4 regions of the Synechococcus sp. MU1648 genome follow, and region 3 is predicted to be linked to each of the others. Evidence: predicted binding sites of a transcription regulator. Region 3 holds the regulator's gene; each other region holds the start of a gene.
The links. The regulator NtcA, encoded in region 3, controls nitrogen genes in cyanobacteria. The targets are predictions, from matches to a motif close to GTANCNNNNGNTAC.
Positions count from the first base shown of each region.

Region 1 (4,782 bases), on a different contig from region 3:
GCTGATCGCCATGATCACGGCCACAACTGCGGTGCCGATCCAGTTGCCGATCCAGACCCAGACCCAATTGCGGAAGGTGGCGCCCCAGGTGCTTTTGCCAGCCCAGGTGGCCATCGGCAGCAGCGCAAAGTTACCGGTGACCAGCTCCATGCCGAACAGCACGATGCTGGCGAAGCCGAAGGGGAACAGCAGCGAGCCGACGAAGGGCGCTTTCACGGTGATGCCCACGGTCAGGGCCAGGATCACTGCCAGGCCAAGGATGGCTCCGGAGTAAAAGCCGCGGATCAGCAGGTTCTTCACGCTGACCGTTGATTTTTTGCCGCCGGCGGCAATCATGCCGTCGACAAGCTCATTAGGTAGGACGTAGTCCATCGGTTGAGATTGAGAGTTGGACGAAGGTTTGATGTCAGCCGCTGATGCGGTTCATCAGGCGGGAGAACAGATCAGGGCTGCCGCCCTGACGGTTGATGGCGGCTCCGTCGCGACCACTGGCGCTAAGCCAGTTGACGAAACGAGAGAACACGTCGTTGCGGTTGGCCATGACGGTGAGGGGGTGTGGTCGTTGCGTTGGAGCCGTGACTTCAAAAGGAAGCGTCACGGCGACAGCAGCGATCAGGCCTTCGGGGTGGCCCCAAACTTGTCGATCAACACCTCTTTCAGAGCTGCCTTGATCTCATCGGCGGGGATGGCCTTGCGGTGGATTTCGCCGATGCTTGGGTTGGCGCCTTGGGAACCGCCGATGGTCATCGTGTAGCCCTCGCCCATCACGCCTTCACTGTTTTTTGCCTTCGTGCCGGTGAGGCCGATGGCACCCATGTAGGCCTGGCCGCAGGTGTTGGGGCAGCCGGTCCAGTGGATCTTCAGCTCGTCGGGAAGGTTGAGCTCCTGATCCAGTTCCTTGGCTGCTTCAAGGGCTTGGTCTTTGGTGTTGGTTAGGGCAAAGCCGCAGTAGGTGTTGCCGGTGCAGGACACCGTTCCAGCCGAGATGTGACCAGGTTCCAGAGGGAAGCGCTGCACTAGGGCATCGGCCTTCAAGGCTTCCCGTTTGTCGTTGGCCAGTCCCACCAGAATGACGTTCTGATCTTCCGTGAGACGCACTTCGCCGCTGCCGTAATTGAGGCTGGCGGTGGCCAAATCCTGAAGATCCTGGGCGGTCAGGCGGCCGACTGGAACGTGCAGACCGGCGTAGGACAGGCCCTCCTGTTTCTGGGGATGGAATCCGTAGTGGGAGCGGGGCGTGGTGTTGAACACGGAGCCAGGATCCGATGTCAGCGGACCGAAGAGTTCTTCCACTTGGCTGCGGAACACGTCGTGGCCCACCTGATCCAGATAGAGGCGGAAGCGGCCTTTGGGGCGCTTGTCCCGTTCGCCGTTGTCGCGCCAGAGCCTGATCACGGCGTCGGTCATCTTGCAGATTTCGTCAGGCTTCACCCAGGCATTCAGAGGAATGGCATAGGCATTCATCTGCGATGACAGAACACCGCCGATCCACACACCAAAACCCATCACCCCATCCCGTTCCACGGGGTGAAAGACGATGTCGTTGTGGAGCAGGAAGTTGTCCTTCGCCCCTGCAACGGCTGTGTTCCACTTGCGGGGCAAGTTGGAATACTCCGGGTTCCCTTGGCAGTTGTTGGTGAGGAAGTTCTGCAGCTCGGTTGTGTAGGGCCGCGTGTCGACGATCTCGTTGGGATCGATGCCGGCGATTGGGTTGCCAGTGACGTTGCGGGGATTGTCGAAGCCGGATTGAATCGTGCTGAGACCTGCTTCCGTTAGTCGTTTAAGAATCTCTGGCAGGTCGCCCAGCAGCACACCACGCAACTGAAGGTTCTGCCGAGTGGTGATGTCGCAACTGCCGTTTTCGCCGTAGCGCTCGACGATCGAACCAACCACACGAAGTTGATCTGCGGTTAGTACTCCATTGGGCACACGCAGGCGGAGCATGAACTTGCCTGGCGTTTTCGGACGCCAGAACATGCCGTACCACTTCAAACGCAGTTGAAGGTCGGTCTCATCCACCTGCTCCCAGCCGAGTTCGGCGAATTTCTCGATCTCGCTACCGACCAACAGGCCATCCTTGGCCGCCTTGTTCTGCTCGATCTTGTTGAGCTTCTTGCCATCCAGGTAAGGCCTGGAGGGAGAGCTAGTAGTCATAAGTCGATTGAAAAGTGGGCGGATTGATTGCTCAAAGACGAGGTGCGAATCAATCGAGATGGCCCGAAGACCGGCAACGCTTCAAAACGAAGGGTGCGTTGGGTTGATTGAATAATCACCGTGATGGGAACCCTGGTCCGTAACAAAGAGAACACTTTTGGAGTTGATCGATTGCAGGGCTCTGATTTGGCCAATTTGTAATTTCGGCTACATCTGGTGGTTCCCGTGAGGCCGTAAAAGGCAACCTGATTAAGCCTCAGTATTGGCGTCCAATTTCGCCAACCATCCGCACCGCTCCGGCCCGGAGCATTTGCCAAACGCGCTTCATCGCAGCGAAGTCTTGGTCCAATTCGGACGGCCCAGCCGCGCGATCAAGTCTTCTGTCGTAGCGGGCGTCCCTGGGGTCGTATCCCCTGCGGTAGCGGTCGTTCCGGGCGTCGTATCGCTCGATTCGTCCGTCCAGAGGCTCGCGGTAGGAGCGACTGTCCAATGGAGCACGATCAAAATTACGGCGGGGCGCCATGACTTCCTCAACGTTCAGAACAACCCGATGACATCAGCCGGCACGGTCATCGATCCGTGGCCATTGCTACGGAATGACGCTTCCGACGCGAGAAGGCGTGGTCTGCATCTCGTGGTGCACGGCCGAAATGGCGGTGCTGTTCCCGACTGTTTGGCATCCCTGCCGCCTCTTCTGGCTCAGCGGCGATCGGCGCCGGTACAGCTCGAGGTGCTGACAGCTGAACAGGCCGTTTCGGCTCCTCTCCAACCCGCTTGGATCGTTCCTTTGTTGTTGCTGCCTGGAGCTCACGCTCGAACCGATGTGCCGGCAATTCGGGACAGGCTTCGTTCAACTGGGGCCAATGTGAGCTTGCTGCCCTTTCTCGGTGCATGGACCTCCTGGTGGGATGCTGTGCTTTCAGCGCTTCCCCTGCCGGAACGGCGTGATGCCGTGCTGGTGCACCATCCCCTCCGTCCAGGTGTGGCGGATCGGTTTCTCACGATGCTGTCGTCTCAATTGGCGTTGCCGTTGGTTTCCTTCGATGCCTGGCCGGAGTTCCAGCAGCGCCATCCCCGCGCCCGGCCACTCCCGTTGGCTCTAGCTCCGAATCGCATGACGGAGGCGCTAAGCGAAGCTGGTGGATTGCTTCCTCTGCTGGAGCATCCCCCCACCCGTCAGGCCTTGATCGATCTGCTTGTTTCTCTGCCGTGAGCACCGCTGAACAATCCGGAACCGTTTATCTGGTGGGAGCCGGTCCTGGCGATCCCGAGTTGCTCACGCTGAAGGCGCATCGGCTGCTTCGCGAGTGCGATGCCCTGGTGTACGACTCGCTGGTGCCCGAGGAAGTGCTGGATCTTGTCCCTGATGCCTGCGAACGCCGTTTTGTCGGCAAGCGTCGTGGGCATCATTCAGTGCCGCAACCGAGCACCAACGCCGTGCTCGTGGAAATGGCCCAGAAACACAGCACGGTGGTGCGGTTGAAGGGGGGTGATCCCTTTCTGTTTGGTCGTGGAGGTGAAGAAGCGGCTTACTTGGCGGAAAGGAACATCTCTGTTCAGGTGGTCCCGGGCGTGACAGCCGGCATCGCTGCCCCTGCTTATGCCGGAATTCCCGTCACGCACAGGCGGGCGGGGTCATCGGTGACCTTCGTCACCGGTCATGAGGAAATCGACAAGCGCCGTCCCTCTGTGGATTGGCGTGCCTTGGCCGCTGCCAGTGACGGCTTGGTGATTTACATGGGATTGCACAATCTGCCCCGGATCGCGGAGGAACTGATGGCGGGTGGTTTGGCTTCGACAACTCCCGTGGCGGTGATCCAGCAGGGCACGGTGGCGGGGCAGCGTTGCCTCAAAGCAACCTTGGTTGACGTTGCCGATCAATGCCGAGCGCAAGCCTTCAAGTCACCCTCGATCGTTGTGGTTGGTGAGGTGATTGATCAGCAGGTTGAGGCCTGCATGCCCACACCGGCAGCGGTCACGATGCCGATTCCGTTCTGACAATCCACGCTCTATTCCTTCAAGCGAGCCCGGAGCTGGGCCAGGTTGCACGGCCGGGTGTTGGTATCGAGCTGAGCACGGATGAGCCGGTCCCAAGCCGTGGTCACCGCATCCAGAGAACCCGGCAGCACAAACACAAAGGTGCCGTTGGCCACGCCGGCAAGGCAGCGGCTTTGCAGGGTGCTGGTGCCGATGCTCTCGAAGGAGAGCACGCGAAACAGTTCCCCGAATCCTTCGATTGTTTTGTCCAGCAGAGGTGCCACGGCTTCGGGGGTGCCATCGCGGCCGGTCAGACCGGTACCCCCACTGGTGATCACCACATCAACCGCGGGATCGGCGATCCAGCGGCTCAGTTCACTGCGGATTTGATAGCGATCATCGGGGCAGAGTCTTCGCTCGTGAAGCCGATGGTCGGCGGCTTCAAGGCTGCGCAGCAGCTGATCTCCGCTGCTGTCGTCCGCCAGGGTGCGTGTGTCGGAGATGGTGAGCAGGGCGATGGACAGGCCCATGGCACAGCGGCGGAGCCTTCGGACGCTAGAACCGCTCCAGCTGCCATGGACGCGGTGCTGAAGGTGCTGTTGTTCGCCTCCCTCCGAGAACGTGCCGGTTGGGCGGAGCGTTCCCTCCCCT
Region 1 covers NZ_JAKUHI010000007.1:58,486-63,267, forward strand. The annotation lists gene NCN06_RS08845 (formate/nitrite transporter family protein) at 1-372, opposite strand, end outside; gene NCN06_RS08850 (hypothetical protein) at 407-598, opposite strand; gene NCN06_RS08855 (ferredoxin--nitrite reductase) at 613-2,154, opposite strand; gene NCN06_RS08860 (hypothetical protein) at 2,411-2,677, opposite strand; gene NCN06_RS08865 (DNA mismatch repair protein MutS) at 2,705-3,367, shown strand; gene cobA (uroporphyrinogen-III C-methyltransferase) at 3,364-4,152, shown strand; gene moaB (molybdenum cofactor biosynthesis protein B) at 4,164-4,661, opposite strand; gene NCN06_RS08880 (MoaD/ThiS family protein) at 4,707-4,782, shown strand, end outside.
Region 1: NCN06_RS08855 (ferredoxin--nitrite reductase) is a predicted target of NtcA. The motif match lies at 2,352-2,365, and genes of this name have one in related genera.

Region 2 (4,782 bases), on a different contig from region 3:
GGCGGGTTTGTTGCCGGAGGTGTTGTATCGGCGTGAGAAGTTCGCCTTCATGGCGCCGCCAGCCCATACGGAGCCCGAGAAGTGGGAGCAGATGAAGCAACTCGCCGATGACTACCTCAGTGATGAGGCGATCGATGCCGCTGGTTTATTGAGCAAGGCCGGCGTTAGCGCCTTGTTTGCACGTCATGCGGACCCTGCCACCACCGATGCGGAGCGTGTGCAGATGGATGCCGTGATCAATCATCTGCTGGGTGTGCAGATGTTGCACCGGATGTTTGTGGCAGAGGACGTGCCAGCCCTGGCCCGTCGGGAGGCCGACCGCCTGGGGTGGCGGGTGCTGATGCCCGTTTGAATTCTTTGATCAGCGTTAAATCGTTGCGCTAGCTACAAGCCAATCGGCCGAGTCAGGTCAAAGTACTTACCCCTTTGAACTGCAGGTCACGGCATTGCCAGGGCTCATCTCGGCGTCTCCGACTACCCCTGCATCGAGGGTCGAGCCAGTCAAAATTGCGGCGCGACCAAACCACAATCGTTTGGTTGGCACGATTGAGCAGCTTGCCAGGATTGGCGCGAAGCCGGATGGCAGCGTTTGTCGACGCGGGTTTTCAGCGGAAGACGTTCAGGGCCGTGAGTTGCTGGCCAGTTGGATGAAGCAGTTGGGCATGCAGGTGCGTGTGGATGCTGCTGGCAATTTGATCGGGCGTCTTGAAGGCCTCGATCCACACCGTCCTGCTTTGGTGACCGGCTCACACCTCGACACCGTTCCCACCGGTGGACGCTTTGATGGTGCCCTGGGTGTTCTTGCAGGTCTGGAAGCCTGCCGCGCTCTTCAGGACCAGGGCATGAGGCTGCGGCACGGCATTGAGTTGATCGCCTTTGCCGATGAGGAGTCGACCATGGTGGGTTGCAAAGGCTTGGCGGGGACGGCTTCCGCTAACCCGGAGAGTTACATCACCAGCAACGGCCAGGCGATTCAAGAGAATCTGGCGCGAATCGGGGGGCATTGGCCTTCGCTGGCGTCGGCCCGACGCTCCGATGAGGCCTATGCCGCTTTTCTTGAGTTGCATGTTGAACAGGGCGGCGTTCTCGAGCAACGCGGGGATGCCATTGGTGTTGTTGAGGGTGTTGTTGGTCAGCGTCGGTTCAGCATCAATGTGCAGGGACAGGCCAATCACGCCGGCACCACACCGATGGGTCTGCGACAGGACGCCCTCGTGGCGGCGTCGCGCATTGTTCTTGCCGTCGAGGCGATGGCATCCCGCCATCCAGGAGATCCTGTGGCGACCGTGGGTCGACTGGAGGTTTGGCCCAATGCCGCCAATGTCGTCCCCGGCGCTGTCGCCCTGACGGTCGACCTGAGGGATGTTGACCCGACTGTTCTCGATCAATTGGTGGAGGAGTTGATGCAGCAGGTCGAAAGCATTGGTGCTGAAACGGGCTGCCCGATTTCGGTGGACCCACAGTTCAGTGTTGATCCCACCCCTGCTGATGCTGTGGTGATGGCCACGATTGCTGAGGCCTCGGCCGATCTCGGCTTGTCTCACAGCCATCTCCCCAGCCGAGCCAGCCACGATGCGCAGGAGGTTGGTCGCCGTTGGCCGATGGGCATGATTTTTGTTCCCAGTCGGGGCGGTTTGAGTCACTCAGCTGCGGAGTTCACCAGCGACGAACAGTGCTGGGCGGGCACTTCGGTGCTTTTGGAAACGCTGCTGCGGCTCGACCGCCAGCTGCCGTGACCTTTTCGATCCTGGCCCGTGATCCCAGCAACGGCCGCTTTGGCGTGGCTGTTGCCACCTGTCATCTGGCCGTTGGATCCACCGTGCCCCACATCCGCGCAGGAGTTGGCGCTGTGGCGACCCAGGCCCATACCAATCCCTATCTGGGGATCTGTGGTCTTGAACGCTTGGAGCAGAGTGCGGATGCGGAGAGTGTTTTGGCCAGCCTTCTGGCGGATGATCAGCATCGTGATCGGCGTCAGTTTCATCTGATCGACCTGGATGGTCGAACGGCCTGTTGGACGGGGCAGGATTGCGGGGCTTGGGCTGGGCACCGCCATCGGCGTGACTTGTCTGTCGCCGGCAATTGTTTGGTTGACGACGGTGTTGTGGAGGCGATGGAGCAGGCGTATCTCACCAGCGATCCCAGCTGGAAACTTGGTCGACGCCTGATGGCTGCCCTGCAGGCGGGGGAGGCTGCTGGAGGCGATCACCGCTCCGATTTCTGCACCTCAGCAGCGGTGCAGGTGAGTGGTGAAGCTGCCTTTCCGCTCTTGGACCTACGGGTTGATTTCCATGAGCGTGCGGTGGAACAGTTGATGGAGGTTTACGAACGCAGCCAGGCACTTTGGGCCCAGGAATGGAGGGATGAACTCTCAGAGTTGCCCATGCTCAACCGGTTGGTGGCTTAGTGATTCGCGTTGGTTTGTGCCATTAAAAAAAGCCCATCAACACTGGGTGTCGAGGGCTTTTTGCAAAACTCTGAATGGCTCAACTGGGGACTGTGGCTTCCCACTCCACATTCAAACCAGCTTGACGCGCATCATTGACGAGGTCGTCGATGCAATCCATTCCAAATGCAGCCTGGCCCGACAGCAAGGCATCCCATTCGCTGGCTGGGAAGTGGGTTTGCAGCCAGAACACGCCGTGCACGCTGGAGGGATTCACCTGCACAAGGCCTTTGTCGAGGCGGGAAGTGATGAGATCCAACGTCGTTGCTGAGGCTGGATCTATTACGCCCTAATCCTCGGAACTGGAATGTTCGAGTTGCTACAGATTGAGAAGTTGGCCTAGCGCGTGTAGCCCACCCCGCGGTACACGAGCTGCACCGGAGTGCGGTGGCTGTTGATCTGGCGGGATTGGTACACGTTGCGGCGGTAGACCAGCTGCACACCGGGCCTGCCCTCAGTGGCGTTCTTTTGCTGGTACTGATGCCCGCGATAGAGAAGGGTGGTCATTGGAAGGTCCTCGAAGCAAGCTCAGGTCCCCGTTCCATGGCCTGAGGCGAACTGCGCTTCGCGTGGTGCGAAGTGAACGATCGGTAGCTGTTGCTACAGAACCATTGAAGCGTTTTCGGTCGTTGTGTTGATGTTCGGTTCGATACTTGATCTGAAAAGTTTTTGCTTTTGTTTATTTTTATCCGTAGAAATTAGTTGGCCTTGCTGATGTGAATCACCTGGTCTTGCAGCACTCCTGCAGCTGATCGAGCGCAGCATTGAAAAAGTGTCGACCTTGCTCCTGCAGCTTGTCTCCAAGCCAGCGCCACTCCCGCATCAGGCGTTCGGGCCCTTCAGGCCCAAGGGCGCTCATCACATAGGTGTGGTCGTTGGCGATCCAGTGTTGCAGTGCGTCTCTGTTGATCTCGAGGTGGCATTGCAGGCCAATGGCGTGATCGCCGATTCGAAACACCTGTTCCGCACAGTGCAGCGAGGAACCAAGAAGGGTTGCATCGCCCGGCAGGTGGATGCGATCGCCATGCCAATGCAGCACCAAGCTGCTGCTCGGTTGTCCCTGCAGTAAGGCCTCATCGCTCCGTTCAGCAACCCAGTGGATTGCCCCCAGTCCCAGTTCCTTGAGTTGCTGTGGTGGTGCTCCAACCTGCAGGGGTTCCACGGATCCGCCAGCAGCGACAGCCAAGAGCTGCGCCCCCAGGCAGATGCCCAGCACCGGTCGACGCTGCTGGTGCCAGGCCGTCAACCAGTTCAGCTCGGCTTGGAGCCAGTGCAGGTCCGGATGATGCTGCTCGTTCACCCCCATTGGTCCCCCCAGCACCAGCGCGATGCTGTTCGGGCATTCACTTGGGTGCGGCAGGCGGTCGCCTCGGTCGGGCCGCAGGGTCCGGAGAGTCATTCCCCGTTCCCGTGCCAGTTGTTCCACCAGTTCGGGCCCTTCGTGGTCAACGTGCTGGATCACCAGCAGGGTGGTGGTCAAAGCAGCAGATAGCGCTGGGCGAGGGGCAGCACTTCGGCGGGCTCGCAGGTGAGCAGTTCACCGTCGGCGAACACCTCATACGTCTGCGGGTCCACGCTCACCTTCGGCAGGGCGGAATTGAGTTTGAGAGCGCTTTTGCCCACGCTGCGGGTGTCCTTCACCGCCATGCAGGTGCGCTCCAGACCCAGCTGACTTTGGATATCAGCATCCATGGCGGCTGCGCTCACGAAGGTGAGGCAGCTGGGAGCCAAGGCTTTGCCGAAGGCGCCGAACATGGGCCTGCCGTGCACGGGCCCGGGGGTGGGAATGGAGGCGTTGGCATCGCCCATCTGGGCCCACACGATCGAACCGCCCTTGATCACCAGTTCCGGGCGAATGCCGAAGAAGCCCGGCTTCCACAGCACGAGATCGGCGAGCTTGCCGGTTTCGATCGAGCCCACCTCGCTGCTGATGCCATGGGCAAGAGCGGGGTTGATTGTCACCTTGGCGATGTAGCGCTTCAGCCGATGGTTGTCGTTGCGGTTGGAGTCTTCCGGGAGCGCACCGCGCTGCACCTTCATCTTGTGGGCGGTCTGGAAGGTGCGGGTGATCACTTCGCCCACGCGCCCCATGGCCTGGGAGTCGCTGGCGATGATCGAGAAGGCGCCGAGGTCGTGAAGGATGTCTTCGGCGGCGATCGTTTCGCGGCGAATCCGCGATTCGGCAAAAGCCACGTCCTCGGGGATTTTGGGGTCGAGGTGGTGGCACACCATCAGCATGTCGAGGTGCTCCTCGAGCGTGTTGCGGGTGTAGGGCCGGGTGGGATTCGTGCTGCTCGGCAGCACATTTGCTTCGCCGCAGATCTTGATGATGTCTG
Region 2 covers NZ_JAKUHI010000007.1:83,536-88,317, forward strand. The annotation lists gene asnB (asparagine synthase (glutamine-hydrolyzing)) at 1-352, shown strand, start outside; gene NCN06_RS08980 (Zn-dependent hydrolase) at 447-1,736, shown strand; gene NCN06_RS08985 (DUF1028 domain-containing protein) at 1,733-2,407, shown strand; gene NCN06_RS08990 (hypothetical protein) at 2,487-2,705, opposite strand; gene NCN06_RS08995 (DUF4278 domain-containing protein) at 2,786-2,953, opposite strand; gene NCN06_RS09000 (type 1 glutamine amidotransferase) at 3,168-3,926, opposite strand; gene ureC (urease subunit alpha) at 3,923-4,782, opposite strand, start outside.
Region 2: NCN06_RS08995 (DUF4278 domain-containing protein) is a predicted target of NtcA. The motif match lies at 3,037-3,050, and genes of this name have one in related genera.

Region 3 (4,782 bases):
TGCTCAGCTGGAGATCCGCCAGCTCTGCGATCTGATGTGGCCCCACATGGTGGATTGGGCTCCTGAGTTCGCCGCCTGGTACGAAAAAAGCAGGCTGCATCGAGCACGACTGGCCCCTTAAACCGGGGAGATCTAAACCTTGGCGAGCGTCACACGTTCGGGCTGGTGCTGGTATTTGCCCTGTCGATCGCTGTAGGTGGTCGCACAGGGATCACCCTCAAAAAACAACAGCTGACAGATACCTTCATCGGCATAGATCCGGCAGTCAGCACCGGAGCTGTTGCTGAATTCAAGGGTGAGGTGACCCTCCCAGCTAGCTTCCGCTGGGGTGGTATTCACAATGATTCCAAGGCGGGCATAGGTGCTCTTGCCCAAACAGATCACAGTGATGTTGGGAGGAACTCGAAGCTTTTCAAGCGCTACGCCAAGGCCATAAGAGTGGGCCGGAAGAATGAAATAGCGGCCGTCCTCATCTTCATGGAGAGGAGTGGGCTCGAGATTGGCCGGATTGAACCGCTTGGGATTCATCACCGTGCCGGGAACGTGCCGGAAGATCAAAAATTCCTGAGGAGACAGGCGTAGGTCGTAGCCGTAGGAGGAGCAACCAAAGCTCAGCACCGGACGCAGCTTCTGCTCCGGATCCAGATGACGGACGAGGCCGCTCTGGAATGGCTCGATCATTCCCTGCCCAGCCTGTTCAGTGATCCAGCGATCGCACTTGAGCATCAGAAACCTCGGCGCAACTCCGTGACTTGATCTGCCATCTCCACCACGCCGGCGGGGATCGCAGGTCCTGTGATGATCACATCCATCGAGGCGGGCCGCTGCTCGAGAGCTGCAATCACGTCCGATTCATTGAGGTAACCGAAGGCAACAGCCAGGCCGATTTCATCCAGGACCAACTGGTCGAGATCCCCCTGAATCAAATGCTGACGGCAGATGGACCAAACGGCAGCAACCGCCTCCGCACCGCCGGGGTGATTCGGAGAAGAGAGGCAGAGAGGCACCTCGGGCCGTAGCCAGACCAGGCCTCCACATAGTTGGACACGACCTGCGGGCCCCTGCTGCACGCCCCCTTTGAGGAACTGACTGATCAGAACACGACTGCCCAGACCAGCGGCACGCATCGCTTGACTGAGAACACTGGCGAAACTGCCGCGATAGGGCGCTGTGTGGACCTGGAGCTGCCCTTCGGGAGCCACCAGATATAGCGGTGGAGGATCTGCAACAGGTGGCAGGGGCCTGAGTCCAGCCCGCTGCAAAGCCTGCTGATCCCTATCCAGTGAGTTCTGGAACGCTTGGGGGTCGGCAAGGCTTGTGGTCATCGCGGCAACATCCGTCCGGGCAATCCCGGCAAGACCTTGAATGTAGCGGCGAGATGACATTCCACAAGTGCATTGACACCACCCATGGTGTTTGGACGGGCGAGAACCAACCGCCTGCGAGGCTTGAAGAACTGCACACCACCGATGAGCCAAACCGCTGGAAGCCGCACCGATGGCCGTCGCCCTGAGCAATTACGGCCGTTCTCGGTGACCTGGAATCCCATGGGTTTTGCCTTGAGCTCCCTTGTGGTTCACACCGGCCGAACCGCTGTTCTCTGCAGCGTCTGCCTGGAGGACAAGGTTCCACGCTGGCGGAAGGGGGAAGGGTTGGGGTGGCTCAGCGCCGAATACCGGTTACTGCCGGGATCCACGCCGCAGCGGCAATCACGAGAGCTCATGAAATTGTCGGGCCGCACGCAGGAGATTCAACGGTTGATCGGCCGAAGCCTTCGCGCTGTGATCGACATGAAGCGACTGGGCGAGCGCACCTTGCTGATCGACTGCGATGTGATCCAGGCCGACGCCGGAACACGGACTGCATCCATCACGGGAGCTTGGCTCGGCCTTGAGCAAGCCTGCCTTTCACTCGTGGATGAGGGGATTCTGGAGCAATCGCCACTGGTCGACCAGGTGGCGGCCGTGTCCGTCGGCCTGGTGGATGGCCAGGCCTTGCTGGATCTGGACTACAGCGAAGACAGCAAAGCTGAGGTGGACCTGAATGTTGTGCAGGCTGGCGATGGTCGCCTGTTGGAGATCCAGGGAACTGCGGAGGGAGCGCCTTTCAGCCGCAGCCAACTCAATGAATTACTGGATCTGGCTGAGCCTGGATTGACATCCCTGATGCAGGCGCAACGCCAAGCGATGAGCGAGCACAGCAGAGTTACGTAATAACCGCTACACGGCGGCCACCGTTGGCTCCGTAACTTCGCCTCACAAGGGGGTTGTCATGACCAGTAGCCGAGGTTTCAGCCGATACGCCCCGCAGATGGTGGCTCCAACCCCCAGCACAGAACCGGCCAACCGCTCCCTCCTGGAAATCATCCGGGACCTGGACGGCGCCAGCAGTGAACTGGTGGACCGCAACAAGACCATCTTTTTCCCTGGAGATCCTGCTGAACGGGTCTATCTGATCCGCCGCGGCGCGGTCCGTCTCTCCCGCGTCTACGAGTCAGGGGAAGAGATCACAGTGGCCTTGCTGCGCGAGAACAGCCTCTTCGGGGTGCTGTCGTTGCTGACCGGTCAACGGTCTGATCGCTTCTACCACGCCGTAGCCTTCACCAGAGTCGAGATGGTGACGGCGCCTGCGACATCCGTGAAGGCAGCGATCGAGGCGGATACCAGCGTTGGCCTGCGCTTGCTGCAGGGCCTTTCCAGTCGGATTCTTCAGACCGAAACGATGATCGAAACGCTGACCCACAGGGACATGTCATCCCGACTGGTGAGCTTTCTGCTGGTGCTGTGCAGGGATTTCGGCGTTGCGGATGAACTGGGAATCACCATCGACCTGCGCCTGTCCCATCAGGCCATCGCCGAAGCGATTGGCTCAACGCGCGTGACAATCACGCGTCTGCTGGGAGACTTGCGTCAATCCGGTCTGGTTCAGATTGACCGCAAAAAAATCACCGTTCTGGATCCAATCGCTCTGGCCAAACGATTCAGCTAGGCAGCACGTCAACCCACAGGTGCGGCCATGAGTGGCTGGGCACTGATCCTGGTTCTGCTGGTGCTCGGGGGCGTTCTGTCGACCCTGGGTGACCGGCTGGGAAGTCGTGTTGGCAAGGCCCGCCTGAGTCTGTTCAAGATGCGCCCGCGACGGACCGCCGTTCTGATCACGGTGCTGACCGGCAGCCTGATCAGCGCACTATCGCTCGGCCTGCTGCTGCTGGTGAGCCGCCAGCTGCGGGTGGGCCTGTTTGAACTGGATGCTCTGCAAGACCGGCTCCAGGACAGCCGGCGGCAGCTCGATGCAGCCGAACGGGAACGGGAAGAGACCCGAACAGAAGCCAACCGGATCGCCGCTGAACTCAAGCAGTCACAGCAACGGGCTGACACCCTGCGCCGCGAACTGGCTCCTCTGCAGAACGAACGCGCCCAGCTCGAAGCAGAACGTGAGCGTCTGAGCCGCGACATCGCCTCCCGCGATGCCGACATCCAGCGCACGGAGGCCGAATTGAACAGCGTGCGGAGCCGAATCCGAGCTGGCGAGCAGGAACTCAAGGAACTCGAATTCAACCTGGTCGCCCTGAGGCGTGGATCGGTGGTGATCAGTAGCGGACAGACCTTGGCGAGAGCAACGGTTCGTCTCGATGCTCCTGATCAAGCGAAACAGGCTGTCGACAGGCTGCTTCAAGAGGCCAATGCCAACGCCTACGGCAAGGTGAGGCCGGGTGAAGCACCCGAACGACAGTTGATCCGCGTTCCCCGCAGCGACGTGGAACGCCTACAGAACATCATCCGCAAGCCGGACACCTGGGTGATCTCGCTGCGCTCCGCCACCAATGTGCTGCGTGGTGAAACGGCGGTGTACGCCTTCCCCGAAGTGCGTCCGAACCGCCCAGTGGCTCAAAGCGGTGACGTGCTGGCGACCACCACACTACGAACGGATGAACGCACACCAGAGGGCATTCGAACACGGCTGAACCTTCTCTTGGCATCGGCCTATGCCGAGGTGCAACGGCGAGGATCCCTGACGGAAGGACTGCAATTCGATGGATCAGCACTCTCCCAACTGGCCCAGACATTGATGGAGGGACCCAGCAAAAGCGTGGTCTTGAAGGTGATTGCCGCAGGGATCAGCTACAGCGCCGATGCTGTTGTGGTCGAGGTTGAGGCATCCCCATGAAGCGGGTGGCCGTACTCGACCCAGGCCGCTGCAAATGTGGCCTTGTGCTGGCCGATCTTCAGCATGGTCTTGTCAGCGAGGGCCATGTTCTGAGCCCAGAGGCCGTGGAACCCTGGCTCGAGCAGTGGAATCAAGACCAAGCTCTAGATCGCATCCTGATTGGCGACGGAACAGGAAGCCAAGCGTGGATCAAGCGGCTGGAAGGCCTGGGCAGCCTCACCGTGATTCCGGAGCAGGGGACCACCCTGCGGGCAAGACAGCGTTACTGGACGCTGTGGCCAGCTCGGGGTTGGCGCCGAGTTCTACCGAAAGGGCTGCGCATTCCACCGGTGGACCTGGATGCTGTTGCCGCCTTAGTCATGCTGGAAGAGCACCTGGGGTGCCGCCTGCAATGGCCAGAGCCTGCACCCACGTTCTTGCTCAAAACCTGGCCCTGACCATGAAGGTGTAGTCACCTCCTGGTTCGAGCTTGTAATCAGAACGCACCAGGAACCGCCGCAAGGCATCCTCGATCAGGGCACGTCCTAAGGACGGCTCCACCATCAGCTCGCCGCGGTCAAACGCCCAGGAAAACTGCCACTCAAAGCCTCCGGCAGAGACCTCACCCTCCACACA
Region 3 covers NZ_JAKUHI010000004.1:33,727-38,508, forward strand. The annotation lists gene thyX (FAD-dependent thymidylate synthase) at 1-121, shown strand, start outside; gene dcd (dCTP deaminase) at 133-726, opposite strand; gene NCN06_RS06185 (cob(I)yrinic acid a,c-diamide adenosyltransferase) at 726-1,325, opposite strand; gene rph (ribonuclease PH) at 1,470-2,213, shown strand; gene ntcA (global nitrogen regulator NtcA) at 2,272-2,988, shown strand; gene NCN06_RS06200 (DUF3084 family protein) at 3,016-4,167, shown strand; gene NCN06_RS06205 (RuvC family protein) at 4,164-4,604, shown strand; gene NCN06_RS06210 (DUF3146 family protein) at 4,588-4,782, opposite strand, start outside.

Region 4 (4,782 bases), on a different contig from region 3:
GGGATGCAAATAAAACTGCCAGGCTCCACTCTCAGGGTCGTTGGGTGGCGACACCGCAGGACCGCTGTGAATCACCAAGTCACGCGCGTTCGAGGTGTCCACAGTCACGTCGAAAAAACGAACCGATGGGGTGTCGCGAAAGCGCTCGTAGGCCAGCAGTTCGAACATCTCGATGGATCCTTGAAGATCCTTCAGCTGACCTGTTGTACCTGGAGCCTCACTCAAAAACGGTGACGATCACAACGGTTCAGCCCCCCAGATACGCCATCTCCGCATGCGTTGACGCACCGGCCTCTGGATCACGCTCCTCGCTGTAGCGGTCTTGGCGCCGCTGCCAAAGATCGCGTATGGCCTGCTCGAGGCAAGGCTCCGACGAGAGCACAGGCTTGAGATCCATGCCATGAGCGGAGAACAAACAGGTGAACGCCTGCCCATCGGCGGTGACACGCAACCGGTTGCAATCTCCACAGAACGGCTCACTGATGGAGGCGATCACACCGATGGATCCGGCACCATCGCAATAGTTCCAACGCTGTGCCGTGCCACCCCTGGGGCGCCCCAGGGGTTCGAGCGGCCAACGGGCGTGAATGCGCTCCACCATCTGCGCCGCCGGCAGCACCTGGTCCAGCCTCCACTGGTTGCGGTTGCCCACATCCATGAACTCAATCAAGCGCAGCTCCACCCCCTGCTGCCGCGCCAAACCGGCCAAGGGAAGAAGTTGATCATCATTCATCCCCCGTTGGATCACGGCGTTGAGCTTGAGTTCACCGGCCGAGGGGTCAAAACCAGCGGCACGAGCCGCCGAAATGCCGTCCTGCACCTTGCGCACCAACCGTTCACCGGCGACAGCGCCACCCTGGAGACCAGCCATGCGCGCTGCTGCCTCCCCTTCTGCTGCATCCAAGCTGATGGTGATGCGATTCAACCCTGCTGCGCGCAGCGACCGAGCCATCGGTTCCGAAAGCAAAACCCCATTGCTGGTAAGCGCCACCACTTCAAGACCTGCTATGGGATCTGATCGACGCCTCCGGGCCTGCGCCACCGCCTCAAGCAAGGGCAACAACCGACGGCTCAACAACGGCTCTCCACCCGTGAGCCGTAGCGTTTGGGTTCCAAGGCGCGAGGCGACACGAATAACGCGCATCTGCTGCTCAAGCGTGAGCAAGCCAGGGGGATCATCCACATCCGGACGGCAGTACGGACAAGCGAGATTGCAGCGAGCCGTCAGCGACAGCCGCAGTACTCCGAGGGGCCGGTTGAAACGATCTGCGAGCGGCAGCGAGGTGCTCATCCTTCCAACGCTGACAGATCTGCTGAGCAATTGGCATTCAGCAGAGCCTCTGCAGGCAACTGCACCGACTGATGAGGAACACGCATCAACCAGTCCATCCAGCGCAACTCTCCACGTTGCAATTGCTGATCGAGACAGGAGCGAAAGGGGGAGCCTGAAGGAATCACCGCCAACAACGGCTGCAGCCGCATACCGTCATGGGCCACCGCTGCCTGCTCAGGAGCACGGTTCCAGGCCGCGATGAGCTGAAGAAATACAGCCGTCCGCAAGCGCGGCATGTCCACCGGAAGCACCAGCAACGCCTCCCCGGGCGGAAGCGGCAGCACCCTGGCAAGCGCCTGCAGGGGGCCATTCCAAGGAGGGGGCTCCAACAGCACGGAACATCCGGGTCGGAGCCCCAGCACCTCTGCATGCTCGCGATGGCGACTCAACACCTGCACCGGATACCCCAAAGGCAGCAGCTGGTCGACCAACGCGGTGAGCCAAACACCACCGGATGGATGGGGCAACAGCGCTTTGTCACGCCCCATGCGACGGCTGCTACCGCCACTGAGCAAACAAACCCGCAAGCCTTGGTTCACATCTCTGATCAACAATCTGCACCAGCGAAGTCCAACAACCTAAAAAAGTTGCAACCGCTACCAAATCATCCAGGCACAAGAACACCTGATCCAATCAATCAGCTCCATTGATGTTTGCAGGGGAACACAAAAACAGAAATTGGTAACCAATCTGACCAAAGAGTGGCCCGACGAATTGATTAACTGCGCGAGTTAAACGGATCTTCTTTTCGACCGTTTTGCCATCCCCGGGCACCCTTCGTTTTGACGCCCGAGGTTTCACTTCTTCTTCTCAATGCTTGGCGACCTCTGGTCGTTCCAGGGCAGGTATCGAACCCTTCACCTGACCTGGATCGCCTTCTTCCTGACCTTCGTGGTCTGGTTCAACTTGGCCCCTCTGGCCACCACTGTGAAAGCGGACCTCGGATTGACCGTTGGTCAGATCCGCACTGTGGCCATCTGCAATGTGGCCCTCACCATCCCGGCTCGCGTGCTGATTGGCATGCTTCTGGACAAATTCGGACCCCGGGTCACCTATTCCTCGATCCTGGTCTTCTCAGCCTTTCCCTGCCTGCTGTTTGCGTCCGCTCAGGACTTCAACCAACTGGTGGTGGCACGTCTGCTGCTCTCCATCGTGGGCGCCGGCTTCGTGATCGGCATCCGAATGGTGGCCGAGTGGTTCCCTCCTAAGGAAATCGGCCTCGCGGAAGGGATCTACGGCGGCTGGGGCAACTTCGGCTCCGCCTTCTCCGCCCTCACGATGGTGGCCCTCGCCGGCTTCCTCTCCTTCTCCGGTGGTTTCGAACTGCCGACCGGTGCTGTTCTGAACTGGCGCGGTGCGATCGCCCTCACCGGCATCGTTTCGGCTGCCTACGGCTTCTTCTACTTCTTCAACGTCACGGACACACCCCCCGGCAAGACCTACCAGCGGCCTGAGAAGACCGCAGGCCTGGAAGTCACCTCTATGCGCGACTTCTGGGGCCTGCTCGGCATGAACGTGCCCTTCGCAGCCATCCTCTGCGTGCTCTGCTGGCGTCTCGGCAAGGTGGGCTTCCTCACCGCAAGCACCTATCCGCTGGCCCTCGGTGCCGTCGCCGTCTGGTTTGCCTTCCAAACCTGGGGAATCATCCGCACCAACCGCGATCTGATTCTTGGCAACAAGGTTTATCCCAAAGAAGACCGCTATGAGTTCCGCCAGGTGGCGATCCTCGAGCTCACGTACATCGTGAACTTCGGTTCCGAACTGGCCGTGGTTTCGATGCTGCCCACCTTCTTTGAAACCACCTTCGATCTGCCGAAGGCCACCGCCGGAATCCTGGCCTCCTGCTTCGCTTTCGTGAACCTGGTGGCCCGCCCTGCCGGTGGTCTGATCTCCGACCGCGTCGGCAGCCGCAAGAACACCATGGGCTTCCTCACCGCCGGTCTCGGCGTGGGCTACCTGGTGATGAGCATGATCAAGCCGGGCACCTTCACCGGCACCACCGGCATCGCCGTTGCCGTGGTGATCACCATGCTCGCCTCCTTCTTCGTGCAGTCCGGTGAAGGCGCCACCTTCGCGCTGGTGCCCCTGGTCAAGCGTCGCGTCACCGGTCAGGTGGCCGGTCTGGTCGGTGCCTACGGCAACGTTGGTGCTGTGACCTACCTGACCATCTTCAGCCTCCTGCCGATGTGGATGGGCGGCGGCGGCGAACCCACCCCCGAGGTGATTGCTGCCTCCAACAGCGCCTTCTTCCAGATCCTGGGCGTCGCAGGTTTGGTCGTGGCCTTCTTCTGCTTCTTCTTCCTCAAGGAGCCCAAGGGCTCCTTCGCAGAGCTGCACGAAGGCGAAACGGCCTGATCCATCAGCCTCAGCAGCAACGCATTGCTGCGCAACGACCCGGAGCTTCCGCTCCGGGTCTTGTTCTTTTTTGGTTCCTGCATGGCGAAATCCCCCCGCAGCGTGCGCAGCCAGTGCCCCTACTGCGGCGTGGGCTGTGGCCTGGAGCTGCTCCCACCTGCTGTGAAGGGTCAAGCCGTGAAGCGGGATGGTGAAGGCAATCCAATGTGGACCGCCCGCGGCGACCGCGAGCATCCCTCCAGTCTTGGTCAGGTCTGCATCAAGGGCGCCACGGTTGGCGAAACCCTGGCCCAAGGACGACTGCGCCAACCCCTATTCCGCGAAACGCTCGAGGACGACTTCGCACCGATCAGCTGGGACGAGGCCCTCGACAAAATCACCGGACAGATTCAGGCAAGCGTGACCCAGCGCGGCAATGCCGATGGCATCGCCATGTACGGCTCCGGCCAGTTCCACACCGAGGACTACTACCTGGCCCAGAAACTGCTGAAAGGCGCACTGGGCACCAACAATTTTGATGCCAACTCGCGGCTGTGCATGAGCTCAGCAGTGGCGGGCTACACCCGCAGCCTGGGCTCCGATGGCCCCCCCTGCAGCTACGAGGATCTCGACCACTGCTCAGTGGCGTTTCTGATCGGAACCAACACCGCCGAGTGCCACCCGGTGCTGTTCCAGCGTCTTCTGAAGCGGAAACGAAAAAACCCTGGCAGCGTCACCATCGTGGTGGTGGATCCACGCCGCACCGACACGGCCAAAGCCGCCGATATTCACTTGCCGATTGCACCAGGCAGCGACCTGGCCCTGCTTCACGGCATTGCCCACCTGGTGCTCCGCGAGAACGGCCAGGACCCAGCTTTCATCGACGACCACACCGAGAATTACGACGCCTTTTTTGACGTCGCCGCCCGCTGGACACCGAGACGGGTTGCCCTGTTCTGCAACATCCCCGAAAAACGCCTGCGGGAAGTGGCCGCTCTGTTCCACCGGCGCGAAAAGGTGCTCAGCCTCTGGTCAATGGGGGTGAACCAACGCCGGGAAGGAACAGCAGTGGTGCAGGGGTTGATCAATCTGCATCTGCTCACCGGCCAGATCGG
Region 4 covers NZ_JAKUHI010000007.1:70,255-75,036, reverse strand. The annotation lists gene NCN06_RS08945 (redox protein) at 1-168, opposite strand, end outside; gene NCN06_RS08940 (GTP 3',8-cyclase MoaA) at 248-1,291, opposite strand; gene NCN06_RS08935 (molybdenum cofactor guanylyltransferase) at 1,288-1,872, opposite strand; gene NCN06_RS08930 (NarK family nitrate/nitrite MFS transporter) at 2,147-3,688, shown strand; gene NCN06_RS08925 (nitrate reductase) at 3,770-4,782, shown strand, end outside.
Region 4: NCN06_RS08935 (molybdenum cofactor guanylyltransferase) is a predicted target of NtcA. The motif match lies at 1,920-1,933, and genes of this name have one in related genera.